Regions from separate parts of the Lelliottia sp. RD5 genome, predicted to be linked through region 2. Evidence: predicted binding sites of a transcription regulator. Region 2 holds the regulator's gene; the other holds the start of a gene.
What was found. The regulator PhoB, encoded in region 2, activates phosphate uptake and scavenging genes when phosphate is short. The targets are predictions, from matches to a motif close to CTGTCATAAAACTGNCNNAT.

Region 1: pstS (phosphate ABC transporter substrate-binding protein PstS) is a predicted target of PhoB. The motif match lies at 11,751-11,770, and genes of this name have one in related genera.

What each region holds. Positions count from the first base shown of each region.
Region 1 covers NZ_JBVYHQ010000007.1:211,100-225,882, reverse strand. The annotation lists gene atpF (F0F1 ATP synthase subunit B) at 1-340, shown strand, start outside; gene atpH (F0F1 ATP synthase subunit delta) at 355-888, shown strand; gene atpA (F0F1 ATP synthase subunit alpha) at 901-2,442, shown strand; gene atpG (F0F1 ATP synthase subunit gamma) at 2,493-3,356, shown strand; gene atpD (F0F1 ATP synthase subunit beta) at 3,383-4,765, shown strand; gene AC0LWE_RS19405 (F0F1 ATP synthase subunit epsilon) at 4,786-5,205, shown strand; gene AC0LWE_RS19400 (right-handed parallel beta-helix repeat-containing protein) at 5,542-7,644, opposite strand; gene glmU (bifunctional UDP-N-acetylglucosamine diphosphorylase/glucosamine-1-phosphate N-acetyltransferase GlmU) at 7,989-9,359, shown strand; gene glmS (glutamine--fructose-6-phosphate transaminase (isomerizing)) at 9,708-11,537, shown strand; gene pstS (phosphate ABC transporter substrate-binding protein PstS) at 11,858-12,898, shown strand; gene pstC (phosphate ABC transporter permease PstC) at 12,976-13,935, shown strand; gene pstA (phosphate ABC transporter permease PstA) at 13,935-14,783, shown strand, end outside.
Region 2 covers NZ_JBVYHQ010000004.1:97,398-112,180, forward strand. The annotation lists gene mak (fructokinase) at 32-937, shown strand; gene sbcC (exonuclease subunit SbcC) at 1,341-4,472, opposite strand; gene sbcD (exonuclease subunit SbcD) at 4,469-5,674, opposite strand; gene phoB (phosphate response regulator transcription factor PhoB) at 5,979-6,668, shown strand; gene phoR (phosphate regulon sensor histidine kinase PhoR) at 6,690-7,985, shown strand; gene brnQ (branched-chain amino acid transporter carrier protein BrnQ) at 8,395-9,714, shown strand; gene proY (proline-specific permease ProY) at 9,793-11,163, shown strand; gene malZ (maltodextrin glucosidase) at 11,297-13,114, shown strand; gene AC0LWE_RS14655 (peroxiredoxin) at 13,186-13,788, opposite strand; gene acpH (ACP phosphodiesterase) at 13,917-14,498, opposite strand; gene queA (tRNA preQ1(34) S-adenosylmethionine ribosyltransferase-isomerase QueA) at 14,590-14,783, shown strand, end outside.

The DNA of each region.
Region 1 (14,783 bases), on a different contig from region 2:
GGCTTCTGCAGAGCGCGCTAAGAAAGATTTGGACCTTGCACAGGCCAACGCGACAGACCAGCTGAAAAAAGCGAAAGCAGAAGCTCAGGTCATCATTGAACAGGCTAACAAACGCCGTTCACAGATCCTGGACGAAGCAAAAGCTGAAGCAGAACAGGAACGCACTAAGATCGTTGCACAGGCGCAGGCTGAAATTGATGCTGAGCGTAAACGTGCACGTGAAGAACTGCGTAAGCAGGTTGCGATTCTGGCTGTTGCTGGCGCCGAGAAGATCATCGAACGTTCCGTGGATGAAGCTGCTAACAGCGACATCGTGGACAAACTTGTCGCTGAACTGTAAGGAGGGAGGGGCTGATGTCTGAATTTGTTACGGTAGCTCGCCCCTACGCCAAAGCAGCTTTTGACTTTGCTGTCGAACACCAAAATGTCGATCGCTGGCAGGATATGCTGGCGTTTGCCGCTGAGGTAACGAAAAACGAGCAAATGGCTGAGATGCTTTCAGGTGCTTTAGCACCAGAAACGCTTGCTGCGTCGTTTATCGCCGTTTGTGGCGAGCAGCTGGACGCCAGCGGCCAGAACCTGATTAAGGTTATGGCTGAAAATGGTCGTCTACGCGTGCTCCCGGATGTTCTTGAGCAGTTCGAGCACTTACGTGCTCTCAGTGAAGCTACCGCCGAAGTTGAAGTAACCTCGGCGAACGAACTGAGTGAAGAACAGCTTGCGAAGATCACCGCCGCGATGGAAAAACGTCTGTCACGCAAAGTTAAGCTGAATTGCAAAATCGATAAGTCTGTAATGGCAGGCGTAATCATCCGAGCGGGTGATATGGTCATTGATGGTAGCGTACGCGGCCGTCTTGAACGCCTTGCAGACGTCTTGCAGTCTTAAGGGGACTGGAGCATGCAACTGAATTCCACCGAAATCAGCGAACTGATCAAGCAGCGCATTGCTCAGTTTAGTGTTGTGAGTGAAGCTCATAACGAAGGTACTATTGTTTCTGTAAGTGACGGTGTTATCCGCATCCACGGCCTGGCCGATTGTATGCAGGGTGAGATGATTTCCCTGCCGGGTAACCGTTACGCAATCGCACTGAACCTGGAGCGCGACTCCGTAGGTGCAGTTGTGATGGGCCCGTACGCTGACCTTGCCGAAGGCATGAAAGTCAAATGTACTGGTCGTATTCTGGAAGTACCGGTCGGCCGTGGCCTGCTGGGTCGCGTGGTGAACACCCTGGGTGCACCAATCGACGGTAAAGGCCCGGTTGATAATGATGGCTTCTCGCCAATCGAAGTTATCGCACCAGGCGTTATCGAACGTCAGTCCGTTGATCAGCCAGTGCAGACTGGTTACAAATCCGTTGATGCCATGATCCCAATCGGTCGTGGTCAGCGTGAACTGATCATCGGCGACCGCCAGACCGGTAAAACCGCGATGGCAATCGATGCGATCATCAACCAGCGCGACTCCGGTATCAAATGTGTGTACGTGGCTATCGGCCAGAAAGCGTCCACCATTTCTAACGTGGTTCGTAAACTGGAAGAGCACGGCGCACTGTCTAACACCATCGTTGTGGTTGCGACCGCTTCTGAATCCGCTGCACTGCAATACCTGGCGCCTTATGCCGGTTGCGCAATGGGCGAATACTTCCGTGACCGCGGTGAAGATGCGTTGATCGTATACGATGACCTGTCTAAACAGGCTGTTGCTTACCGTCAGGTTTCCCTGCTGCTGCGTCGTCCACCAGGACGTGAAGCATTCCCGGGCGACGTGTTTTATCTCCACTCCCGTCTGCTTGAGCGCGCATCCCGCGTAAACGCGGAATACGTTGAGAACTTCACCAAAGGTGAAGTAAAAGGTAAAACCGGTTCTCTGACTGCGCTGCCGATTATCGAAACCCAAGCGGGTGACGTTTCTGCGTTCGTTCCAACCAACGTAATTTCGATTACCGATGGTCAGATCTTCCTGGAAACCAACCTGTTTAACTCCGGTATTCGTCCTGCAGTTAACCCAGGTATCTCCGTATCCCGTGTTGGTGGTGCTGCTCAGACCAAGATCATCAAAAAACTGTCCGGTGGTATTCGTACCGCGCTGGCACAGTATCGTGAACTGGCGGCGTTCTCGCAGTTCGCGTCCGATCTGGACGAAGCAACCCGTAAACAGCTGAGCCACGGTCAGAAAGTGACCGAACTCCTGAAGCAGAAACAGTATGCCCCAATGTCTGTTGCACAACAGGGCCTGGTGCTGTTCGCGGCTGAACGCGGTTACCTCGAAGATGTGGAACTGGCGAAAATCGGTAGCTTCGAAGCCGCTCTGTTGGCTTACGTTGACCGTGATCACGCTCCGCTGATGCAAGAGATCAACCAGTCCGGTGGCTATAACGACGAAATCGAAGGCAAGCTGAAAAGCATCCTCGATTCCTTCAAAGCAACCCAGTCCTGGTAACGTCCGGCGGTCTGTCTTAGGGCAGACCGCAAGGCATTGAGGAGAAGCTCATGGCCGGCGCAAAAGAGATACGTAGTAAGATCGCAAGCGTCCAGAACACGCAGAAGATCACTAAAGCGATGGAGATGGTCGCCGCTTCCAAAATGCGTAAATCGCAGGATCGCATGGCGTCCAGCCGTCCTTATGCAGATACCATGCGCAAAGTGATTGGTCACCTTGCAAACGGTAATCTGGAATACAAGCATCCTTACCTGGAAGAACGCGACGTTAAACGCGTGGGCTACCTGGTGGTGTCTACCGACCGTGGTCTGTGCGGTGGCTTGAACATTAACCTGTTCAAAAAACTGCTGGCGGATATGAAAGTCTGGTCTGATAAAGGCGTTCAGAGCGATATCGCGATGATCGGCTCTAAAGGCGTCTCTTTCTTTAATTCCGTAGGCGGCAATATTGTCGCTCAGGTGACGGGCATGGGTGATAACCCATCCCTGTCCGAGCTGATTGGCCCGGTTAAAGTGATGTTGCAGGCCTATGATGAAGGCCGTCTGGACAGACTTTACGTTGTCAGCAACAAATTTATTAACACCATGTCTCAGGTTCCGACCCTCACTCAGCTGCTGCCTTTACCGGCATCAGAAGATAAAGAGCTGAAGCAGAAAGCCTGGGATTACCTGTATGAACCCGATCCGAAACCGCTGCTGGATACCCTGCTGCGTCGTTACGTTGAATCTCAGGTTTATCAGGGCGTGGTAGAAAACCTGGCCAGCGAGCAGGCCGCACGTATGGTGGCGATGAAAGCCGCGACCGACAATGGCGGCAGCCTGATTAAAGAGCTGCAGTTGGTATACAACAAAGCTCGTCAGGCCAGCATTACTCAGGAACTCACCGAAATCGTCGGTGGTGCATCCGCGGTATAACCAGGTTAATTCGTAGAGGATTCAAGATGGCTACTGGAAAAATTGTCCAGGTAATCGGCGCCGTGGTTGACGTCGAATTCCCTCAGGATGCCGTACCGCGCGTGTACGATGCTCTTGAGGTACAGAATGGTAACGAGAGTCTGGTGCTGGAAGTTCAGCAGCAGCTCGGTGGTGGTATCGTACGTACTATCGCCATGGGTTCTTCCGACGGTCTGCGTCGTGGTCTGGCTGTTAAAGATCTCGAACACCCGATCGAAGTCCCGGTAGGTAAAGCAACACTGGGTCGTATCATGAACGTTTTGGGTCAACCAATCGACATGAAAGGCGACATCGGTGAAGAAGACCGTTGGGCAATCCACCGTGCAGCACCTTCCTATGAAGAGCTGTCTAGCTCTCAGGAACTGCTGGAAACCGGCATCAAAGTTATCGACCTGATGTGTCCGTTCGCTAAGGGCGGTAAAGTTGGTCTGTTCGGCGGTGCGGGCGTGGGTAAAACTGTAAACATGATGGAGCTGATCCGTAACATCGCGATCGAGCACTCCGGTTACTCCGTGTTTGCAGGCGTGGGTGAGCGTACTCGTGAGGGTAACGACTTCTACCACGAAATGACCGACTCCAACGTTCTGGATAAAGTATCCCTGGTTTATGGCCAGATGAACGAGCCACCAGGAAACCGTCTGCGCGTTGCGCTGACCGGTCTGACTATGGCTGAGAAGTTCCGTGACGAAGGTCGTGACGTACTGCTGTTCGTAGATAACATCTACCGTTACACCCTGGCCGGTACTGAAGTATCTGCGCTGCTGGGCCGTATGCCTTCAGCGGTAGGTTACCAGCCGACGCTGGCGGAAGAGATGGGCGTTCTGCAGGAACGTATCACTTCTACCAAAACCGGTTCTATCACCTCCGTTCAGGCCGTATACGTCCCTGCGGATGACTTGACTGACCCATCTCCAGCCACCACCTTTGCTCACTTAGATGCAACCGTGGTACTGAGCCGTCAGATCGCGTCTCTGGGTATCTACCCAGCCGTTGACCCGCTGGACTCCACCAGCCGTCAGCTGGATCCACTGGTTGTTGGTCAGGAACACTACGACACCGCGCGTGGCGTACAGTCCCTGCTGCAACGTTACCAGGAACTGAAAGACATCATCGCCATCCTGGGTATGGATGAGCTGTCTGAAGAAGATAAACTGGTGGTAGCTCGCGCACGTAAGATTCAGCGCTTCCTGTCCCAGCCGTTCTTCGTAGCGGAAGTATTCACCGGTTCCCCTGGTAAATACGTTTCCCTGAAAGACACCATCCGTGGCTTTAAAGGCATCATGGAAGGCGAATACGATCACCTGCCGGAGCAGGCGTTCTACATGGTTGGTTCCATCGACGAAGCCGTGGAAAAAGCCAAAAAACTTTAACGCCTTAATCGGAGGGTGATATGGCAATGACTTACCACCTGGACGTCGTCAGCGCAGAGCAACAAATGTTCTCTGGTCTGGTCGAGAAAATCCAGGTAACGGGTAGTGAAGGTGAACTGGGTATTTTCCCAGGACACGCGCCGCTGCTCACCGCCATTAAGCCTGGTATGATCCGCATCGTAAAACAGTTCGGTCATGAAGAGTTTATCTATCTGTCCGGCGGCATTCTTGAAGTGCAGCCTGGCAGTGTGACCGTTCTTGCTGATACCGCTATTCGTGGCCAGGATCTCGACGAAGCGCGAGCTCTGGAAGCGAAGCGTAAAGCAGAAGAGCATATTAAGAGCTCTCATGGCGACGTGGATTACGCACAGGCGTCTGCTGAACTGGCCAAAGCGATCGCGAAATTACGCGTTATCGAGTTGACTAAAAAAGCGATGTAACACCGGCTTGAAAAGTACAAAAGCCAGTCTGGTTTCAGACTGGCTTTTTTTATGCTTGCGTTTCAGGATAATTGAAACTGAAAAGGTGTTTTACTATTTTGTGATGTATCTCACAAAAATGTTGATCGGTTAAATTTTGAGGTGTAGACTTGTTTTTGTGATGTGTATCACATAATTAATTCAGATTAAAAACAGGATGCCAACATGAAACTGATCAACAAAATCATCGCCCTTTTCAGCAGCATGAATATCTCTTTCGGGACTTTCAATCTGTAATACCGCTGATATGCAACGTGGCGCTGTGCTTACAGTGGTTCGATAAGCAAGCGCCATCTGCTACAACTTCAGCTCAGCTAACGTGGCTTTCTCGTCTAATACCTTCCCCTCGCTATTCACGCTTTTCCCTTTCTGCATAAAGTAATTCGTCTCATCAACGTTACCGACGACGGCGTCGTCATAGCGTCCAGGCTGCGTGCGTACTGACTTATTACCGGAGAAAATGCCCTGTGTAGAGGGATCGCCGTACGGGCTTGGTCGGAAGATAAAGTTAAAGCGCTGGTTGTCCACCGCCACATTATTTTCGACAACCAGTTGGCCTGGGTTGAAGTTATCGGTAAAACCATCCAGATGATTTCCCACCGCCTTACTGTTACGCACTTCATGCGCGACGGGTTGCCCTTCACCGCCGAGTTTAAAACCGTTGCTGGTGTTGTTGCGTGCAATGGAATTCTCGATCACCACAACGCCGTTGGCACCGTCTTCAATCTTATTGAACAGATCAAAGCCGTCGTCGATATTGTCATGAGAAATGCAGTTTTCCAGGCGATTACCCTCACCGACGCGCATCTTCACCGCAAATCCATCGGCGTTAATTTTGCCAGGATCTTCATTGGAATAGGATTCGGCGTTGATCACCCGGTTATAGCTTGCCCACAGCGGGCGGCCTACGTTATCCGGGGATGAAATCTGAATGCCGGTATCGTCATTGCGATAAGCCGTCACATCTTCAATCAGATTATGACTGCCCTGAACGCGCAGGCTTTTCCCGGTAACGTCAATTCCGTTGATGTGCCAATAGCTGGCATCCACCAGCAACCCCTGAATCACCACTTTCCCATCCGCCTGCAGGGTTTTGACGTTGTCCGCGCTGCCGCTGGACGAAACCGGGATTTCGCTGCGTGGATAATCACCTTTCGCCATGATGATTTTGCCGCCTGGCGCCAGCAGGCTAATGGCAGTCGTTAAATCCATCGGTGAAGCGACCGTTCCCTGACCCTCCGCTTTCCCTTCCGGGGAAACGTGCAAGGTCGTTGCCGTGATACCTGCCACTTTTTCGACGGTGAATTTCTGCTGCACAGGCTCACCGCTGGCAGGCGTAAACGTTAAGTCAAAGGCGTTGTTATCACTCAGTTTCGCAGGCACGGAATACATTTCACCCGCTTTAACGGATTTATCATTGCCGATCACCACTTCGTTTTGGCGAAGACGGAAGACGCCATCATAGTTGGCGCGCGCTTGTACCTGATAATCTTCAGAGGTGCTCTTGCCTGGCGAGGCGATCTGCACAACAGGTGGTAATGCTTTTGGTTGCCAGGGCTTGCTGGCGACCGTTTCTGCCACAGATGTTGTCAGAGCCGCATCGGTCACGGTGATTTTTGCGTTACGAGAAGCAAAGAACCCAACGTAATAGCGATCCTGATTTTGTACCGAAATTAAATTGGCACGGGGAACGCTTTGGCTGACCCACGCGTCACTCCCAGCGGGGGCCCACGCGGTGACAAACCCTTCGTTCGTTCTTTGCAGCTTAAGCCGAAATTCAGGCGTCTGGCTTAAATCCACTTCTTCCTTGTAGCTCTGTTTTTTTATCGCCGCGCCTGCGTTGCCCCACGGACGGGAAACACCTTCACGCGTGATTACTTGCATTTTTACCCGCTGATGGTCCTTTTTATCCTGCGTCATAATGGCATTCATCACCAGATTCGACGCTGCAGGAAACTCTTCGTAGCCCTCTTTCAGCGGTTGCTGACGCGGCACGCCGATCACATCACGCACTAACAGCCCTGCGCCTTCCTGCGCCGCTGGCTTAGCCCCATTCTCCGGACCAAACTGATCGACCCTGACGGTCGCTTCTAAAATAAAATTCTCGCGGGTTGGAAGCTCGGTATAGAAAAACGTCAATCCGTCGTGCGAATTGGCGATTTTGCCTCCCCGGCTTTCAATCGTGATGGGTTTGGAGAGATCAACTGCGTCTTGCGGCGTCAGTTTTTTTCCATCTATAGTGACGTCGTTGACGCCGATTTTCTCGGGCAACACGTTTGATGAGAAATTCACGTCTGTCGATTGGCCAAACGCAATGGCTTTCCAGACGTGATGCTGTTCTGCTGCGTTGACAATAAAGGAGCTACACATCATTAGGGCCAGAGGTATTTTATAATTCATCTTATTCTCCTGATTGATATTTGAGCGCCATTATCATCAAGATGAAACGTCGTTTCTTTTTTGGTTGTCACAATATTGGATAATTAAAACGTTGTTTTGCTTTGAGGCGATCTTTATTCATGAGGCGAAAAAATAGCTAACCTGTTGTAGGCGCTCGCGACTTCCCACTAGAAAGCTATTTTCCGGATGAAAAGTGATTTACTCTGCCCTTAAAAGTATCTTCAAATAGCCATTAATGCCGGATGTTGAGCGTTTTACCAGCAGCCCATTTTATGCTGCAAAATATGTAGAATTTTCAACGTCAAAGGGTTCTACTTCTCACTCAAATTACAGTCAGGACGCGTATGTTGAATAATACAATGAGCGTGGTCATCCTTGCCGCAGGCAAAGGCACCCGCATGTATTCCGATCTTCCTAAGGTGTTGCACACGTTGGCAGGAAAGCCGATGGTGCAGCATGTCATTGATGCTGCAAATGAATTGGGCGCGAGCAATGTTCACCTGGTCTACGGACACGGCGGTGATTTGCTTAAAAAGACGCTGGGCGATGAGAATCTCAACTGGGTGCTTCAGGCTGAACAGTTGGGTACCGGCCATGCTATGCAGCAGGCCGCGCCATTCTTTGCAGACGACGAAGACATTCTGATGCTTTACGGCGACGTTCCGCTGATTGCTGTTGAAACCTTAACGCGTCTGCGTGAAGCCAAACCGCAGGGTGGTATCGGTTTACTCACTGTAAAACTGGATGACCCGACGGGCTATGGCCGTATCACCCGCGAAAACGGCAAGGTGACGGGCATTGTCGAGCATAAAGACGCCTCCGAGGAGCAGCGCCAGATTCAGGAAATTAACACCGGCATTCTGATCGCCAACGGTGCGGATCTGAAACGCTGGTTGTCAAAACTGAACAACAACAACGCGCAGGGTGAATACTACATCACCGATATCATCGCAATGGCGCATCACGAAGGCCATGAAATTACAGCCGTTCATCCGACGCGCATCAGCGAAACTGACGGCGTAAACAACCGTCTTCAGCTTTCCCGTCTGGAGCGTATCTATCAGGCTGAGCAGGCGGAAAAACTGCTGCTTGCGGGTGTGATGCTGCGCGATCCGGCGCGTTTCGACCTGCGCGGTACGCTTGCTCACGGGCGTGATGTCGAAATTGACACTAACGTTATTATTGAAGGCCAAGTGACGCTGGGTCATCGCGTTAAAATCGGTACCGGATGTGTCATCAAAAACAGCGTCATTGGTGACGATTGCGAGATTAGCCCGTACAGCGTGGTGGAAGATGCACGTCTGGAAGCCGCCTGTACTATTGGTCCGTTCGCGCGTCTGCGTCCAGGTGCTGAACTGCTGGAAGGTGCGCACGTTGGCAACTTTGTTGAGATGAAAAAGGCCCGTCTGGGTAAAGGCTCGAAAGCCGGTCATCTGACCTATCTCGGCGATGCGGAAATTGGCGATAACGTGAATATCGGTGCGGGTACGATTACCTGTAACTACGATGGTGCCAATAAATTCAAAACCATTATCGGCGATGATGTATTCGTCGGTTCTGACAGCCAGCTGGTGGCGCCAGTCACAATCGGTAAAGGCGTTACGATTGCGGCGGGCACGACCGTTACGCGTGATGTGGCGGAAAATGAGCTCGTTCTCAGCCGTGTGCCGCAGGTTCACAAGCAAGGCTGGCAGCGTCCGGTCAAGAAAAAGTAACTGACCTCACCTGAACCGTCCTCCCATCGAGGATCGTTTGGTGCGGTGTTTTCTCCCTCGCCCCTTTGGGGAGAGGGTCGGGATGAGGGGATAACATAATCCCCCGCCCAAAATGCAGTAACCAAAAATATAGCCCCACTCTCTACAAGGCTCGGGGCGCCCGGAAACGGGCATACTCAAAGGATTTCGCGTTGTGACAAGGCGGCAATTGTGAGAGTCCATGGGAGCTTACTTAAGTAAGTGACCGTGGCGAGCACGTGCAGCCAACGCAGTCGCAGCGTGAAAGACGAAGAGTAATACAGATCAGCGGCAACGCATGGCATAACGCCATAATCAGGAAATCTAACTATGTGTGGAATTGTTGGCGCAGTTGCGCAGCGTGATATTGCTGAAATCCTTATCGAAGGATTACGTCGTCTGGAATACCGTGGTTACGACTCTGCCGGTCTGGCAGTGGTGGATGCAGCAGGGCACATGACCCGCCTGCGCCGCCTCGGTAAAGTGCAAATGCTGGCGCAAGCCGCGGAAGAAACGCCGCTGCATGGCGGTACCGGTATTGCACATACGCGCTGGGCGACGCACGGCGAACCCTCAGAAGGCAACGCACACCCGCATGTGTCTGAACACATCGTCGTGGTGCATAACGGCATTATCGAAAACCACGAACCGCTGCGCGAGGAACTTAAAGCGCGGGGGTATACCTTCGTTTCTGAAACTGATACCGAAGTTATTGCTCACCTGGTTCACTGGGAACTGGAGCAAGGCGGTACGCTGCGTGAAGCGGTGCTGCGTGCGATCCCTCAGCTGCGTGGTGCATACGGTACGGTGATCATGGATTCTCGCGATCCAAGCACCCTGCTGGCTGCCCGTTCCGGTAGCCCGATGGTCATCGGCATGGGTATGGGCGAAAACTTTATCGCCTCCGATCAGCTGGCTCTGCTGCCGGTCACCCGTCGCTTTATCTTCCTGGAAGAGGGTGATATCGCCGAAGTGACGCGCCGTAGCGTTACGGTCTTTGATAAATCTGGCGCAGAGGTGAAGCGTCAGGAGATTGAATCCAGTCTGCAGTACGACGCGGGTGACAAAGGCACTTATCGTCACTACATGCAGAAAGAGATTTACGAGCAGCCGAACGCGATCAAAAACACGTTGATCGGGCGCATCAATCACGGCGAAGTGGATCTGAGCGAACTGGGCGCAAACGCGAATGAGATGCTGGCGAAAGTGGAGCATATTCAGATCGTTGCCTGCGGAACGTCTTACAACTCCGGCATGGTTTCGCGTTACTGGTTTGAAGCGCTGGCTGGCGTGCCGTGCGATGTGGAAATCGCCTCTGAATTCCGCTATCGCAAATCAGCGGTGCGTCGCAACAGCCTGATGATCACCCTTTCCCAGTCCGGTGAAACGGCGGATACCCTGGCGGCACTGCGTTTGTCTAAAGAGCTGGGATATCTCGGTTCTCTGGCGATCTGTAACGTGCCGGGCTCTTCGCTGGTGCGTGAGTCCGATCTGGCGCTGATGACCAAAGCGGGGACAGAAATCGGTGTGGCGTCGACCAAAGCGTTCACCACCCAGCTGACCGTTCTGCTGATGCTGGTGGCGAAACTGGCGCGTCTGAAAGGCCAGGATGCGTCGATTGAGCACGATATCGTTCATGGTTTGCAGGCGCTGCCGAGCCGCATTGAGCAGATGCTGTCTCAGGACAAACGCATTGAAGCGCTGGCGGAAGATTTCTCTGATAAACACCACGCACTGTTCCTGGGCCGTGGCGATCAGTATCCAATCGCGCTGGAAGGCGCGCTGAAGCTGAAAGAGATCTCCTATATCCACGCCGAAGCCTACGCGGCAGGTGAGCTGAAACATGGCCCACTGGCGCTGATTGACGCGGACATGCCGGTTATCGTCGTTGCGCCGAACAACGAACTGCTGGAAAAACTGAAATCCAACATTGAAGAAGTGCGCGCCCGTGGTGGCCAGCTGTACGTCTTTGCCGATCAGGATGCCGGTTTTGTTAGCAACGACAACATGCACATCATTGAGATGCCGCATGTGGAAGAGGTGATTGCACCGATCTTCTATACCGTTCCGCTGCAACTGTTGGCTTATCACGTCGCGCTGATTAAAGGCACCGACGTTGACCAACCGCGTAACTTGGCGAAGTCAGTTACCGTAGAATAATCCCTTCAGGCTCCATCTTCGGGTGGAGCTTTTCTCTTTCCTGCTGGTTTGTTTTTAATCAATCCCTTCTCTCTTTGTTGATGACAATCTGTCATTTTCAGCTACTTTTTCAGTGTCACACAAATAAAATTTTTCTGAAAACAGAGTGTCATAAAGATACCTAACCTTCTGTTTATTAATGCTTATTTCGCGATTTTTTAAGTTAAACTTTTCATGTCATAAAACTGTCATATTTCGTACATTTATCTGTCACCTGATTGTCCTATTTTGCTCATCGTAGCCACTAAACAACGATTTACGAAATCCTTGCAGGAGACATTATGAAAGTTATGCGTACCACTGTCGCAACTGTTGTCGCCGCGACCTTATCGATGAGCGCGTTCTCTGTATTCGCAGAAGCAAGCCTGACTGGCGCTGGTGCAACTTTCCCTGCGCCGGTGTATGCCAAATGGGCAGATACCTACCAGAAAGAGACCGGTAACAAGGTTAACTATCAGGGTATCGGCTCCTCCGGTGGCGTTAAACAAATTACGGCTAATACCGTTGATTTCGGTGCATCTGACGCGCCATTGTCCGATGACAAACTGGCTCAGGAAGGTCTGTTCCAGTTCCCAACCGTTATCGGTGGTGTTGTGCTGGCCGTGAATATCCCGGGTCTGAAATCTGGCGAACTGGTGCTGGATGGCAAAACCCTTGGCGATATCTACCTCGGCAAAATCAAAAAATGGGATGATGAAGCCATCACCAAACTGAACCCAGGCGTGAAACTGCCTTCGCAAAACATCGCTGTGGTTCGTCGTGCTGACGGTTCCGGTACGTCCTTCGTCTTCACCAGCTACCTGGCGAAAGTGAACGAAGAGTGGAAATCCAAAATCGGTTCTGGCTCTACGGTTAACTGGCCGACCGGTCTGGGCGGTAAAGGTAACGACGGTATCGCCGCGTTCGTACAGCGTCTGCCGGGTTCAATCGGTTACGTTGAATACGCTTACGCCAAGCAAAACAACCTGGCTTACACCAAGCTGATTTCAGCTGACGGTAAACCGGTTAGCCCGACCGAAGAAAACTTCGCAAATGCCGCGAAAGGCGCTGACTGGAGCAAATCCTTCGCACAGGATCTGACGAACCAGAAAGGTGACGGCGCGTGGCCAATCACGTCCACCACGTTCATCCTGGTGCACAAAGATCAGAAGAAACCTGAGCAGGGCGCTGAAGTGCTGAAGTTCTTCGACTGGGCATACAAAAACGGTGGCAAACAGGCTAACGACCTGGATTACGCAAGCCTGCCGGACAGCGTGGTTGAGCAGATTCGTGCTGCATGGAAAACAAACGTGAAAGACAGCAGCGGTAAAGCATTGTATTGATTTGGCATACTGACGAAAATGGCGGGTGAATTTCACCCGCTTTACTTCGTAAAACGTATTTAACAGAAGAGTAATTTATGGCTGCAACCAAGCCTGCTTTTAACCCTCCGGGTAAAAATGGTGACAAGATTTTCAGCGCGCTGGTAAAACTGGCTGCGCTGATTGTGCTATTGCTGCTGGGCGGCATTATCGTGTCACTGATTTTCTCCTCCTGGCCGAGCATCCAGAAATTCGGGTTCGCCTTCCTGTGGACCAAAGAGTGGGATGCACCGAACGATATTTACGGTGCGCTGGTGCCGATTTACGGCACGCTGGTCACTTCGTTTATCGCCCTGCTGATTGCCGTTCCGGTGAGCTTTGGTATCGCGCTGTTCCTGACGGAGCTGGCCCCTAACTGGCTCAGGCGTCCGCTGGGCATCGCGATTGAACTGCTGGCGGCGATTCCGAGTATCGTTTACGGCATGTGGGGCCTGTTTATCTTTGCTCCGCTGTTTGCGAAATACTTCCAGGAACCGGTGGGCAATGTCCTGTCGAATATTCCTTTTGTTGGCGCGCTGTTCTCCGGCCCGGCGTTCGGGATCGGTATTCTGGCCGCAGGCGTGATTCTCGCCATCATGATTATCCCGTACATTGCGGCGGTCATGCGCGATGTGTTTGAACAAACGCCGGTGATGATGAAAGAGTCGGCCTACGGTATCGGCTGCACTACGTGGGAAGTTATCTGGCGCATCGTCCTGCCGTTCACCAAAAATGGTGTTATCGGCGGCGTCATGCTGGGTCTGGGTCGTGCGCTAGGTGAAACCATGGCGGTGACCTTTATCATCGGTAACACCTATCAGCTCGACAGCGCCTCGCTGTTTATGCCGGGTAACAGTATTACCTCCGCGCTGGCAAATGAATTTGCCGAGGCGGAATCAGGTCTGCATGTGGCGGCGTTGATGGAACTGGGTCTGATTCTGTTCGTTATCACCTTCATCGTTCTGGCGATCTCCAAGCTGATGATCATGCGCCTGGCGAAAAATGAGGGGGCACGCTAATGGCTACGCTCGAAATGCAAAGCACCACTGCGCTGGCAGAATCTCGCCGCAAAATGCAGGCGCGCCGTCGCTTCAAAAATCGCCTTGCGCTGACGCTTTCTATGGCGACGATGGCGTTTGGCCTGTTCTGGTTAGTGTGGATCCTGTTCTCGACGATCACGCGCGGCATCGACGGGATGTCGATTGCGCTGTTCACCGAGATGACGCCGCCGCCAAATACGGCGGGTGGCGGGCTGGCAAACGCCCTGGCAGGCAGTGGCCTGCTGATCTTCTGGGCGACCGTTGTCGGAACGCCTCTCGGCATCATGGCGGGGATTTATCTGGCGGAATATGGCCGTAAATCCTGGGTCGCTGAGGTGATTCGTTTCATCAACGATATTCTGCTTTCCGCGCCGTCTATTGTGGTTGGCCTGTTCGTCTACACCATTGTGGTCGCGCAGATGGAGCACTTCTCAGGCTGGGCGGGCGTGATTGCGCTGGCGCTGCTGCAAGTGCCTATCGTTATCCGTACTACTGAGAACATGTTGAAACTGGTGCCGGACAGCCTGCGTGAAGCGGCTTATGCGCTGGGTACACCGAAATGGAAGATGATTTCCGCGATTACGCTGAAAGCGTCAGTCTCCGGGATCATGACCGGCATCCTGCTGGCGATTGCGCGTATCGCAGGCGAAACCGCGCCGCTGCTGTTTACCGCGCTTTCGAACCAGTTCTGGAGCACCGACATGATGCAGCCCATCGCTAACCTGCCGGTCACCATCTTTAAATTTGCGATGAGCCCGTTTGCCGAGTGGCAACAACTGGCCTGGGCAGGGGTGTTAATTATCACTCTGTGCGTACTGTTGCTGAAC
Region 2 (14,783 bases):
TGTTGATAATCAAAATAATGAGGAGAGTCCTGTGCGTATTGGTATTGATTTGGGCGGCACCAAAACAGAAGTCATTGCGCTTAGCGATCAGGGCGAACAATTGTTCCGACACCGCCTGCCTACGCCGCGTGATGATTATCAGCAAACCATTGAAACGATCGCCTCGCTGGTGGAGATGGCGGAAAAGGCAACGGGACAGACCGGCACTGTGGGGATGGGAATTCCGGGTTCGATTTCGCCTTATACCGGGGTCGTGAAAAACGCGAACTCCACATGGCTTAACGGTCAGCCCTTTGATAAAGATTTGAGCGTGCGCCTGAACAGAGAAGTGCGTCTGGCGAACGATGCCAACTGTCTGGCCGTTTCGGAAGCGATAGACGGTGCAGCTGCGGGCGCGCAAACGGTATTTGCGGTAATTATTGGTACTGGCTGCGGTTCTGGCCTGGCGTTTGGTGGACGCGCGCACATTGGCGGCAACGGGACGGCGGGCGAATGGGGGCACAATCCGCTGCCGTGGATGGACGAAGATGAACTGAAATACCGCGCCGAAGTGCCGTGTTATTGCGGTAAACAAGGCTGTATCGAGACCTTTATTTCCGGAACCGGATTTGCCACCGATTATCGTCGGTTGAGCGGACATGCGTTAAAAGGCAACGAGATTATGCGTCTTGTCGAAGAGCACGATGCCGTTGCCGAGCTGGCGCTCAATCGCTACGAAATGCGTCTGGCGAAATCGCTGGCGCATGTGGTGAACATTCTCGACCCGGACGTGATCGTCCTCGGCGGCGGGATGAGTAATGTTGACCGGATCTACACCACGGTTCCGCACCTGATGAAGCAGTGGGTCTTTGGCGGCGAATGTGAGACCCCGCTCCGCAAAGCGGTGCATGGCGATTCAAGTGGCGTACGCGGCGCAGCGTGGCTGTGGCCGCAGTAATTCTTGATGTTGAAGCACTCAAGATGGCAGCCAGGAATAAAAGACTTAAAGCGACGACTGGTCCGGCTGTAAATCGCTGAGTCGTTGACCAAAGGCCGGGGCGACGCGCAGGGATGCGCGGAGAGGGCGTGACCTGCAGGGATGCAGGATCGCGCCCGACTCGAAGCCGGAGGGAATAAGACGAAGGCACCGCGTAGCGGCGATTTTCTTGCCGGGAGCCCGGGTCGCCAGGGCGGCGGCGATTGAGCCGCCATGGCACGTTCACTGGTTCCGTTTTTATAGAGAGGCGCGTGTCTTGAAGTGAACGGAATCACCTCCTGAGCAACATGTTCCCCCTCATTCTGACCCTCTTCCTCAATGGAGAGGGGAACGGCTGTACCTCTCATCAAGAGGTGAGATACCCTCACTCCACCGCAAACACCTTATCCAGCTTGCTGTAGCCCAGTCCATTAATTTTCTTCACTTTGATCTGCACCGGAATGCGCTCTTTCATCGCCTCCACATGACTGATCACGCCGATGGTTTTCCCCGTCGCATTCAGGGCATCGAGCGCATCGAGCGCGGTATCCAGCGTTTCGCTGTCCAGCGTGCCGAATCCCTCGTCGAGGAACAGGGAATCAATGCGCGTTTTGTGGCTCACCAGGTCAGAAAGCGCCAGCGCCAGCGCCAGGCTCACCAGGAAACTCTCTCCCCCGGAAAGGGTTCGTGTGTCACGCACCGCGTCGGCCTGCCACGTATCCACCACTTCCAGCTCCAGCGCGTCGCTCGCTTTGCGTTGCAGAAGATAGCGGCCATGCAGGCGATTCAGCTGCTGATTCGCCAGCCACACCAGATTGTCGAGCGTCAGCCCCTGAGCGAATTTACGGAAGCGATCGCCCGTACTGGACCCGATCAGCGCGTTCAAATACCCCCAGTCATCCGCAAGGCGAGCGGCTTCGTCAATCTGCTGGATAAGCGCCTGCTGATGCTGCCGGTTCTCGCCATCCTGTCTGAGCTGCTGGCTGATCTCACCCTGACGGGTGCTGTTTTCACGCAGACGTTGCGCCAGTTGCTGGAGTTCATGCTGCAATGTCGGTGCATCCAACTGCAATCCTTCCGGGCGTTGTTCCAGATGTTGGTTGAGCAATTGATTTGCCTGACGCACCAGCGCCGTCGCTTGTTGAATCTGGTTTTCCAGCGTCTGTTTTAACGTTTCCAGACGCTGCATTGTGTCGGCATCAAGCAACGCGCTCAGGAATGCCTCGCCGTCGGCGAACGCGCTTTTTGCCAGCGCGGCGGAAAACTGAGCCTGCGATTGCTGCATGCGCTCGGTTTCCAGGCTTTCCTGCTGCTGCAATGTCGCGAGTTGGCTTTGCAGCGAGACGCATTCATTGTGGATCTCGCGCCAGTTATCAGGAATAACGGATTCCGCGTCTTCGGTGTCCGTCGCGGGCAGCGTATCCAACAGCGGTGTTAGCGCGTTGATACGTTCCTGAAGGGCGGTGAGCTGTTTCTGCTGCGCTTGCCAGTGCGACGATTCGTTTTCGCGATCGGTGAGCCAGAGCGTTTCAGCGCCCTCATCGGGGATCTGCAATGACAGCGCATTCAGCGCGTTTTCCAGCGTCAGGCGTGTTGCCGCAATCTGCTGCTGGAGTTGCCGCTCCTGGTGTTCCTGCTCGTTAAGCTGGCTTTGTAAGGCCAGACGCTGGCTGAGCTGATACAGCTGGCGCTCGTAATGTTCCTGTTCGTTCAGCCACGGGGCAATATCATCCTGAATGTTCAACGTCACGTTCAGTGTTGCACAGACTTCGCTCCATGCGTGCGTGAGCGTTTGTGCCTCCCGGGAGAGCGTCTGCGCCTCTTCGGTGTCGCGCTGGATCTGACTGGCCAGGGCATTGACTTGCCCTAATACCAGCAGGCCTTCTTCTTTCAGCGCGGCGACTTCTTTTTCCATCGCATCACGGCGGCGCTGGTTTTCTGATATCTCTAACGTCTGATACTGCTTCACCGAAGGGTGTTCAGTTGAACCGCAGAGCAAGCAGGGTTTTCCCGCTTCCAGACGCGCTCGATAACTCTCAAGATCTTTAATCTCGGCCTCTCGCTCGCATAAGGCCTTAATATCCAGATAGTGCTGGTTTTTCTCTTTGTATTGCTGTCGGCGCAGGGCCAACGTCTCGTTAAGTTTTCGCTGCTCCGCCTGCGCCTTTTGCACGCTTTCAGCGTTTTGAGCGATGCGCTTTTGCAGCGGTTGATAACGGGCGTGAAGGGTGGTCAGCTGCTGGCGAGACGCACGCGTCGCCGTTTGCTGGTCCATCGCCGCAGCGACATCATCGGCGGTCAGCGTCAGGGCGATCTCTGGTACGTTCGCCAGTTTTTGCCGCAGCTCGGTGATACGTCCGGTCAATGTCGCTATCTGACTTTTGTCGCGATGAAGCTGAGCGAAATGGGCACGCCAGCCTGCGATTTCCTGACCCCACAGACGGAAGCGGTCATGCCCGGCGAGCCACTGTGTCAGCGCAGACAGCTCGGTTTGCAGCTGGTCGCGGGCGCGCAGCGCACCGTTGCGGATGCGCGCACGGAGCGCCGCCCTGGACAGTAAGCGAGTATTCACTTCCTGAGTCTGCTGTTTGGTTTGTGCGAGACGCGTCGTCTGCTCCTGCTGACGCTCCCAGAGTGGGCGCAGTATTGCAGCGGGCTGGGCGTGCAGCAATTTTTCGAGGTCTGGTGCGGCGTCGGTGAGCGCCTGTTGCGCCTCCTGTTGCGAGGTTAAAGCACGCTGCTGTTCGCGCTGAAGCTCTTCGTGACGGGTCAACCAGTGAAAATCGCGCTGGTGATTCTGTTGTTGTAGCAGCAGCGTTTTCTCTTCGTCAGTAAGCACCTGCAAACTTTGCTTCAACTGCTGTTGCTGCTCGTCGCTCAGTAAAATCACGCCAGCCGCTTGGGCTTCACGCTTTTCCAGTTCCGTGCGCGCGGCTTTGTGTTGTTCAAAGACTCTCGCGGAAATCTGACCGTAAATTTCGGTTCCGGTCAGTTCCTCCAGCAACTCGGCGCGTTCACCGGGTTTGGCATTGAGGAAGGCGGCAAATTGCCCCTGCGACAACAGCATTGAGCGTGTGAAACGATCGTAATCCAGCCCGGTCAGCGAGGCCGTTTGCTCAATTTTGTCTGTGGCTTTGTCAGACAGGATTTTACCGTCTTCACAGCGGGCCAGCTCTACGCGCGGCGCCTGTAAATTCCCGTCTGGCTGATTACGCGCACGGCTCTGGCTCCAGAATGCGCGATAAGCGATGCCTTTAACTTCAAATTCTACCTCCGCCAGACATTCAGCGGTGTCGCGCGTCATCAGATCATTTTGTGATTGTGTGACTTTATTCAGACGCGGCGTCTGGTGATACAGCGCGAGGCAGATGGCGTCAAGCAGGGTGGTTTTCCCGGCGCCGGTTGCGCCGGTTATCGCAAACAAACCGTTGCTGGCGAACGGCTCAGCGGTGAAATCTATCTTCCATTCGCCCTTCAAAGAGTTGATGTTTTTCAGGCGCAGGCTGAGAATTTTCATGCGTTTTCTTCCTCATCATTGAGCGCATGCAGCGTATGGGTGAACAGCTCGTTGAGTCTTGCGCGCTGCGCGTCGTCAATTTCTTCCTGCGCCAGTCGGCGTTCAAAAACCTCTTCGACCTTCAGCTCGCTGAGCGTTTCGCGCTGCGCACTGAGCAGAATTTTCTCACGCTGTTCGCGGCTGCGACGCACCAGTAATACCTCAACGGGCAGCGTTTCCGTGAGCGCCTGGATTTTGCGCTGCATATCGTGCAGATAGTCATCCGTCGTGATTTCGATATCCAGCCAGACGGGCGGGATTTGCTCCACATTGCGCCACTGCTCAAGCTGCGCGGTGATGACCGCCAGATCGCCTTTCAGCACCACCAGCGGCTGCGTCACCGGCACTTCCAGGGTTTCTACCGCGTGCAGTTTTCCGTCGACAAAACTCACCAGATGCACGCTTTTGGGCTTGCCCGTTTCGTCAAAGCTGAGCGAAATGGGCGAGCCGCAATAGCGGATATGTTCGCTGCCGCCAATCTTCTGTGCCCGATGGATATGCCCGAGCGCGATGTAATCGGCAGGCGGGAAGTTCTGCGCCGGGAACGCATCCAGCGTACCAATATAAATTTCGCGTACCGCGTCGCTTTTACTGGCACCGACGGTGGTTAAATGGCCGGTGGCGATGACGGGTAGCGCCGCCTCACCGCGTAAGGCACAGGCGTCGAGATATTGCTGCTGATAGTAGTCGGTGATGGCCTGCAGCAGGTGCTGTTGCTTTTCGCCGCCGGTCAGTCCGGCCTGGCTTTGCACGATGTCGCGCGGACGCAAAAAGGGGATCGGGCAGATAACGGCGCCCGGCGTGCCGTCGCGTTTTTTGATGATTTGCGGTGCGTGCCCGGCGTTTGCCACTACAGTGGTATTCAGAAAGGCCAGAATATCGCGCGACTCATTCAGCGTTGCCACCGAGTCGTGATTGCCCGCGACGATGACCAGATGGCAGCCCGTTTTCTGTAAATTGACCACGAAGCGGTTATAGATTTCGCGCGCATAGCTGGGCGGCGATCCGGTGTCAAAAATATCACCGGCGACAATGATTGCGTCAACCTGGTGCGTTAGCGCCGTTTCCAGCAGCCAGTTCAGGAACGCTTCGTGTTCGGCCGCGCGGCTTTTACTGTAAAAATTTTGACCCAGATGCCAGTCCGAGGTGTGAAGTATGCGCATAACAGATCCGTGGCAAAAAAAGGTGAAAGGGATTATACACTTGATCCTTCAGGCCGCCTCTGTGTTGGCTGCATCGGCCCAATTCTGAGTGTTACGGGCGTCAGCATGGGGTTCCGAAATGTGACGGTGTTAGCTAGCGTGACGGTTTTTGCGGTGATAAATGTCCTGGGAACGGGAATTTACAGCTGTAATAAAACAATAGTTTGCTATTCATAGTGGTAATGTTTTTCATAAATCTGTCATAAATCTGACGCATAATGACGCCGCATTACAAACTTTTAACCTCAATAAGACAGGGTAAAGTATGGCGAGACGTATTCTGGTCGTAGAAGATGAAGCTCCGATTCGTGAAATGGTGTGCTTCGTGCTCGAACAAAACGGTTTTCAGCCGATAGAAGCTGAAGATTATGACAGCGCGGTGAATCAGCTGAACGAACCCTGGCCTGATTTGATTCTGCTTGACTGGATGTTGCCTGGCGGCTCTGGACTGCAATTTATCAAACACATCAAACGTGAAGCGATGACCCGCGAGATCCCGGTTGTGATGCTGACTGCGCGCGGCGAAGAAGAAGATCGCGTGCGCGGGCTGGAAACGGGTGCGGATGACTACATCACCAAGCCGTTTTCACCGAAGGAGCTGGTGGCACGTATTAAAGCGGTGATGCGCCGTATTTCACCGATGGCGGTGGAAGAGGTGATTGAGATGCAGGGGCTGAGCCTGGATCCCACGTCGCATCGCGTGATGACGGGTGAAAACCCGCTCGACATGGGACCGACCGAATTTAAGCTATTGCACTTCTTTATGACGCATCCGGAACGCGTTTACAGTCGTGAGCAGTTGCTGAATAACGTTTGGGGAACCAACGTCTATGTTGAAGACAGAACGGTTGATGTGCATATTCGCCGCTTGCGTAAAGCGCTGGAACACAGCGGCCACGATCGCATGGTGCAAACGGTCCGCGGCACGGGTTATCGTTTTTCGACCCGTTTCTGAACACTGACAGGAGTGTGACGCGTGCTGGAACGTCTGTCATGGAAAAGGCTCGTTTTTGAACTGATCTTATGCTGTCTCCCGGCCTTCATTTTGGGGGCTATTTTTGGTTACCTGCCGTGGTTTTTACTGGCGGCAGTGACCGGCCTGTTGATCTGGCATTTTTGGAATTTACTGCGCCTGTCGTGGTGGCTGTGGGTGGATCGCAGCATGACGCCACCGCCCGGTAGCGGAAGCTGGGAGCCGTTACTTTACGGCCTGCACCAGATGCAGATGCGTAATAAAAAGCGTCGTCGCGAGCTGGGAAGTCTGATAAAGCGCTTTCGTAGCGGCGCAGAGTCGCTGCCGGATGCCGTGATCCTCACTACCGAAGAAGGGACGATTTTCTGGTGTAATGGTCTGGCACAACAACTCCTTGGACTCCGCTGGCCGGACGATAATGGCCAGAACATACTGAATCTACTGCGTTACCCCGAGTTCACGCTGTATCTGAAAAAGCGTGAATTTACTCGCCCGCACAATCTGGTGCTGAATAACGGCCGTCACCTTGAGATTCGCGTTATGCCCTATAGCGATAAGCAGTGGCTGATGGTGGCGCGTGATGTTACCCAAATGCATCAGCTTGAAGGGGCGCGTCGTAATTTCTTTGCCAACGTCAGCCATGAATTGCGCACCCCGTTGACCGTGCTTCAGGGGTATCTGGAGATGATGCAGGAGCAAACGCTGGAAGGCGCGCCGCGAGAGAAAGCATTACATACGATGCGCGAGCAAACGCATCGCATGGAGGGGCTGGTGAAGCAGCTTCTGACGCTGTCGAAAATTGAAGCCGCCCCGACGCTGGCACTGAATGAAACCATTGATGTTCCGATGATGCTGCGTGTTGTGGAGCGGGAAGCGCAGACCCTGAGCCATAAAAAACACCAGCTGACGTTTGAGGTTGATAGCGCGCTCAAAATCCTCGGCAGTGAAGAGCAATTGCGCAGTGCGATATCGAATCTGGTCTATAACGCCGTGAACCATACGCCGGAAGGCACACACATTGTGGTGCGCTGGCAGCCTGTGCCGATGGGGGCTGAGTTTAGCGTTGAAGACAACGGACCGGGCATTGGGCCGGAGCACATTCCGCGTCTGACCGAGCGTTTCTATCGCGTCGATAAAGCGCGCTCACGACAAACCGGCGGCAGTGGGCTGGGCCTGGCGATTGTGAAGCATGCATTGAATCATCACGATAGTCGTCTTGATATTCAGAGTACGCCGGGCAAAGGTACGCGATTCAGTTTTGTTATCCCGGAACGATTAATTGCCAAAAAAAGTGCCTGACAGCCGGTGTGTCAGCCTTACTTTCCACAGGCCAGCGTTTGCTGGCCTGTTTGCTTTGCAGTCAAGCAAAACGCGGATGAATTTTATACGGCTGATGCTTTTTTGTTCGCATGATTAGCCATGGGTTTTTCTTATACTTAGCGGATTGTGCTGGTCTGTATTTTCATGCTGGCATATTGTTCTGGTTTTAAGATCCCTCCTTGCCTTTAAACGTTATAAGCGTTTAAATTGCGCCCCATATACTGTCAGACCGACTGTATTTGCGCGGTAAACCGAAAAACTATTCTTCGCTGCGCCAGGACGGGAGCATATCCCGCTGAAATTGAGTTAATTTTCCGCCGTATCGTCCCGTTAGGGATGGCGAAAATCTCAACGTTTTCAACACCACATCCACAGGCAGTAAGGTTCTATGACCCATCACTTAAAATCGCGTGACATTATCGCGCTGGGCTTTATGACTTTCGCGCTGTTCGTCGGCGCAGGTAATATCATTTTTCCTCCCATGGTTGGCTTGCAGGCGGGTGAACACGTCTGGATGGCGGCGTTTGGCTTCCTGATTACGGCCGTGGGTTTGCCGGTGCTTACCGTTGTCGCGCTGGCGAAAGTGGGCGGCGGCGTTGATAGCCTCAGCGCACCGATTGGCAAAGTAGCGGGTGTTTTACTGGCGGTCGTGTGCTATCTGGCCATCGGGCCGCTGTTTGCAACACCGCGCACCGCGACCGTCTCTTTTGAAGTCGGTATCGCGCCGTTGACCGGTGACGGTCCGCTGCCGCTGCTGATTTACAGCGTGGTGTACTTCGCGATTGTCATTCTGGTTTCGCTCTATCCGGGTAAATTGCTGGATACCGTCGGCAATTTCCTTGCTCCGCTGAAAATCCTCGCCCTGATTGTGCTGGCGGTTGCCGCTGTGATTTGGCCTGCGGGCCCGATCAGCGATGCAATGGACGCCTATAAGAATGCGGCGTTCTCGAACGGTTTCGTTAACGGTTATCTGACGATGGATACGCTGGGCGCGATGGCGTTCGGTATTGTTATCGTCAACGCGGCACGGTCTCGCGGCGTGACCGAAGCGCGACTGTTGACGCGGTATACCGTCTGGGCTGGTCTGATGGCCGGTGCGGGCCTGGCACTGCTGTATCTGGCGCTGTTCCGCCTGGGTTCTGATAGCGCATCTCTGGTCGATCAGAGCGCGAACGGTGCCGCGATTCTGCATGCTTACGTTCAGCACACCTTTGGTGGTGCGGGCAGCTTCATGCTGGCAGTTCTGATTTTCCTGGCGTGTCTGGTCACGGCCGTTGGTCTCACCTGCGCCTGTGCAGAGTTTTTTGCTCAGTACGTTCCGCTGTCCTATCGCACGCTGGTGTTTATCCTCGGCGGTTTCTCGATGGCGGTATCTAACCTGGGGCTGAGCCACCTGATTCAGGTCTCTATCCCGGTGCTGACCGCGATTTATCCGCCGTGTATCGTGCTGGTGGTGTTGAGCTTCACCCGTCCGTGGTGGAACAATTCCTCCCGAATTATTGCGCCTGCCATGTTTATCAGCTTTATTTTTGGTATCCTTGACGGGATTAAAGCGTCGGCGATTGGCGGTATACTTCCGGCCTGGACTCAGCGTTTACCGCTGTCAGAGCAGGGGCTGGCATGGTTGATGCCTTCCGTTGTGGCACTGATTCTGGCGATTATCTGGGATCGAGCAGCAGGGCGGCAGGTCACTTCCAGCGCGCATTAATCAATCACAAATTGTTTAACCACGGGGCTTATGGCCCCGTGGTTTTTTGTTTTTTTCGTGTTGAATGGCAAGATTTAAATGGAAAGCACTAACAAACTAAAACGTGGCTTAAGCACCCGCCATATTCGCTTTATGGCGCTGGGTTCTGCGATCGGAACGGGTCTTTTTTATGGCTCGGCAGATGCCATCAAAATGGCCGGCCCGAGCGTCCTGCTGGCGTACATTATCGGCGGCGTGGCGGCGTATATCATTATGCGCGCGCTGGGCGAAATGTCGGTCCACAATCCCTCTGCCAGCTCTTTTTCTCGCTACGCGCAGGAAAACTTAGGCCCGCTGGCCGGCTATATCACCGGCTGGACCTACTGTTTTGAAATCCTGATTGTGGCGATTGCCGACGTGACGGCCTTTGGCATTTATATGGGCGTCTGGTTCCCGCTGGTGCCGCACTGGATTTGGGTGCTGAGCGTGGTGCTGATCATCTGTGGCGTTAACCTGATGAGCGTGAAGGTGTTTGGTGAGCTGGAGTTTTGGTTCTCCTTCTTCAAAGTCGCGACGATTATCATCATGATTGCAGCCGGTTTTGGCATCATTATCTGGGGTATTGGTAACGGCGGACAGCCGACCGGGATCCATAATCTGTGGACCAACGGCGGCTTCTTTAGCAACGGCTGGCTCGGGATGGTGATGTCGCTGCAAATGGTGATGTTTGCCTATGGCGGTATCGAGATTATCGGGATTACCGCCGGTGAAGCGAAAGACCCGGAGAAATCTATTCCGCGCGCGATTAACTCCGTGCCGATGCGCATTCTGGTGTTCTACGTGGGAACGCTGTTTGTGATTATGTCCATTTATCCGTGGAATCAGGTGGGTACCAATGGCAGTCCGTTTGTCCTCACCTTCCAGCAATTAGGCATTGCGTTCGCGGCCAGTATTTTGAACTTTGTGGTGCTGACGGCTTCATTTTCGGCCATCAACAGCGATGTATTTGGCGTGGGACGTATGCTCCACGGCATGGTGGAGCAGGGGAACGCACCAAAAGTGTTCGCCAAAACCTCGCGCCGCGGAACGCCGTGGGTCACCGTGCTGGTGATGACCGTTGCGCTGCTGCTCTCGGTTTATCTGAACTATATCATGCCGGAAAATGTCTTCCTGGTGATTGCGTCACTGGCGACCTTTGCGACGGTGTGGGTGTGGATCATGATTTTGCTGTCGCAGATTGCGTTCCGCCGCCGTCTGCCGCCTGAAGAGGTGAAAGCGCTGAAATTCAAAGTGCCGGGCGGCGTGCCGACGACGGTGGTTGGCCTGATCTTCCTGGTCTTTATTATCGGCCTGATTGGTTACCATCCGGATACGCGTATTTCGCTGTATGTCGGCTTTGCCTGGATCGCGCTGTTGCTGATCGGTTGGGTGTTTAAACGCCGCCGCGAGCGTCAGTTAGCACAAGCATAAAGAGACGTGCCCGACCTCCGTCGGGCATTTTTTCTCCTCCCCCATCCTCCTCCCCTAATAAACCTTTTCATGATGAGTGATCCTCCACTACGCTGTGGCAAGGTGGCCTCAATTTCATTAAAGGGGATTCGTGATGTTGAACGCCTGGCACCTTCCGGTTGCCCCATTTGTTAAGCAAAACAAAGATAAACTGGTGATAACGCTGTGGCTGACGGGTGAAAATCAGCCACTGCGCGTCACGCTGCGCGCTGAAGTCGACAACGAAGAAACGTCGCTACCGATGCATAAACAGCGCAGTCAGCCACAGCCTGGCGTTACGGCGTGGCGGGCAACAATCGATTTACGCTCCGGCCAGCCGCGCCGCCGTTACAGCTTTAAGCTGCTGTGGAATAACCGCCAGCTGTGGTTCACCCCGCAAGGATTTAGCCATTTCCCGCCGACGCGAATGGAACAGTTCGCCGTCGATTATCCGGACAAGGGTCCGCAGTGGGTTAACGATCAGATCTTTTACCAAATCTTTCCCGACCGGTTTGCGCGCAGCGAAGCGCGGACGTCTGAGCAGGATAAGGTCTATTACCATCACGCCGCAGGGCACGACATTATTCGTAAAGCGTGGGATGAGCCGCTGACCGCTCAGGCGGGCGGATCGACGTTTTACGGCGGCGACCTCGATGGGATCAGCGAGAAACTGCCGTATCTGAAAAAACTGGGCGTGACCGCGCTGTATCTTAATCCGGTATTCAAAGCACCCAGCGTGCACAAATACGACACCGAAGATTATCGCCACGTTGATGAACAGTTTGGCGGTGATGAAGCCCTGCTGCGCCTGCGGGAGAACACGCGACGTGAGGGAATGCGTTTGATTCTGGACGGCGTGTTCAACCATAGCGGCGATTCCCACGCCTGGTTTGACCGCCACAATCAAACGATGGGCGGCGCGTGCCACAACCCGGATTCACCGCAGCGCGACTGGTATAGCTTTAGCGATGATGGCCATGCGCTTGACTGGCTGGGATATGCCAGCCTGCCGAAACTGGATTTCCAGTCGCCGTCATTAGTCGACGAGATTTACGGCGGGGACGACAGCATCGTACGCCACTGGCTGAAAGCGCCGTGGAATATGGACGGCTGGCGTCTGGACGTGGTGCATATGCTGGGCGAGGACGGCGGAGCGCGGAATAACATTCAGCATGTTACCGGCATCACCCAGTCCGCAAAGGCCGCCAATCCAGATGCGTTTGTGTTTGGCGAGCATTTTGGCGATGCGCGTCAGTGGCTGCAGGCGGATGCGGAAGATTCGGCGATGAACTATCGCGGTTTTACGTTCCCGTTATGGGGATTTCTCGCCAACACGGATATTTCGTACGATCCGCAGCTGATTGATGCCGAAATCTGTATCAAGTGGATGGATAACTACCGCGCCAGCCTGTCGCATCAGCAGCAGTTACGCATGTTCAACCAGCTGGATAGCCACGATACCGCGCGTTTTAAATCGTTACTCGGTAAAGACGTTGCGCGTTTGCCGCTGGCGGTGACGTGGCTGTTTACCTGGCCGGGCGTGCCGTGCATTTACTACGGTGATGAAGTCGGGCTGGACGGCAACAACGATCCGTTCTGTCGCAAGACCTTCCCGTGGGATCCCGACAAGCAGGATAAAAACCTGTTTGCGCTTTATCAACGGCTGGCGAAACTGCGTAAGCACAGTCAGGCGCTGCGTTACGGGGGATGTCAGGTAGTGTATGCCCACGCTAACGTGGTGGTGTTTGCGCGTGTGTATAATCAACAGCGCGTGCTGGTGGCGATTAACCGCGGTGAGGCATGTGAAGTGGTGCTGGACGATTCGCCGTTGCTCAACGTTGAACGCTGGCAGCTGAAAGAGGGCAAAGCGGATCTGCAAGAGGGTGTGCTTTCTCTACCTGCGATTTCTGCGTCGGTGTGGTTCGGTAATTAGCGATTCTATGGCGTTGCATAACCGACACAAAAAAGCCCGCATCAGCGGGCTTTTTGCATAAACCATGCCAATTACAGGCTGGATACGTTCTCAGACAGGTATTTTGCCACGCCGTCTGGAGACGCGTTCATACCTTCTTTGCCTTTTTCCCACTGAGCCGGGCACACTTCGCCGTGCTCTTCGTGGAACTGCAGCGCGTCAACCATGCGCAGCATTTCGTCAACGTTACGACCCAGTGGCAGATCGTTCACAACCTGGTGACGAACGATGCCGTTTGCGTCGATGAGGAAAGAACCGCGCAGCGCAACGCCAGCGTCCGGATGTTCGATACCGTAAGCCTGCTGGATTTCGCGTTTGATGTCCGCAACCATTGCGTATTTCACTGCACCGATGCCGCCTTTGTCGACAGGGGTGTTACGCCATGCGTTGTGTACAAACTCAGAGTCGAAGGAAACACCCACAACTTCCACGCCACGTTTCTGGAATTCTTCGTAACGTTTGTCGAATGCGATCAGTTCAGACGGGCAAACGAAGGTGAAATCCATCGGCCAGAAGAACAGGACGGTCGCTTTACCGTTGGTGTGCTGTTTGAAATTGAAGTTTTCAACGATTTCACCGTTGCCCAGAACTGCTGCAGCTGTAAAATCCGGAGCCGGACGAGTTACCAGAACCATGTGATTCTCCTGTAGTGACTAAGGTTATTTTGGAACGCAACGCGGGCGATTATAGAGAGGGATTGTGATTAAGACAAAGAGGCGTGAGCAATCGTTCAACGAGCTTTTACCTATCAATCGCGTCTCTATTACAGTTGTTTGTTTTTCGCTTGCGCCATCATGCGCGGATAGAACTGCCAGAAGCGGGTCTCCAGCGCGTCGTAATGGGTGTCTAAGTCCTGCCAGGAGTCACGAAGCGCATCCAGACGCGGGCGACGACTCGCCATTCCATATAACACGCGCTGGATAAACTCCATCTCGCGATAGCGTTCCAGCCAGCGCTCGGACCACAGGTATTCGTTCAGATTGACGAAACGCGGCGGTGAGTCCGGTAAAATCATCGCGACCTGGGCGTGGGCGTAACGCACAAATTCCGGTAACGGCATCTCAGGCGAAAGCTGCGCCCAGTGACGCGAGAGAAAATGATCCCACATCACGTCCAGCGTGATCGGCGCGACGCGGCGCGTCTCGGGGCGGAACCACTCTTTAGCTTCTTTCACTTCGGGCAGATTATCGGTCAGCACATCAATGCGGCGATGCATGAAAATACCGTCCACCACGTCAACGGGATACGCTTGCGTAGGGTTGCCGCGCACAAAATCAGCCAGCAAATTGCCGGAAAGTGAGCTCTCCGCGAGGTGGGCGAGGTGCAGGTGTGCGAGAAAATTCATGCGTTTTGGTATCCGATTACGGCTAGGTGTTGCAGCAAAGAGGCGCGAGCACTAGACTAAGCCGCCTGTTTTTAAGTCACGAGTATAAGTCATGCGCGTCGCCGATTTCTCCTTTGAATTACCCGAATCCCTGATTGCCCACTATCCGCAGCCTGAGCGCAGTGGTTGCCGCTTGCTGTCGCTGGACGGGCCAACGGGCGCGCTGACGCACGGTACTTTCACCGATTTACTCGACAAGCTCAACCCCGGTGATTTGCTGGTCTTTAACAATACCCGCGTGATCCC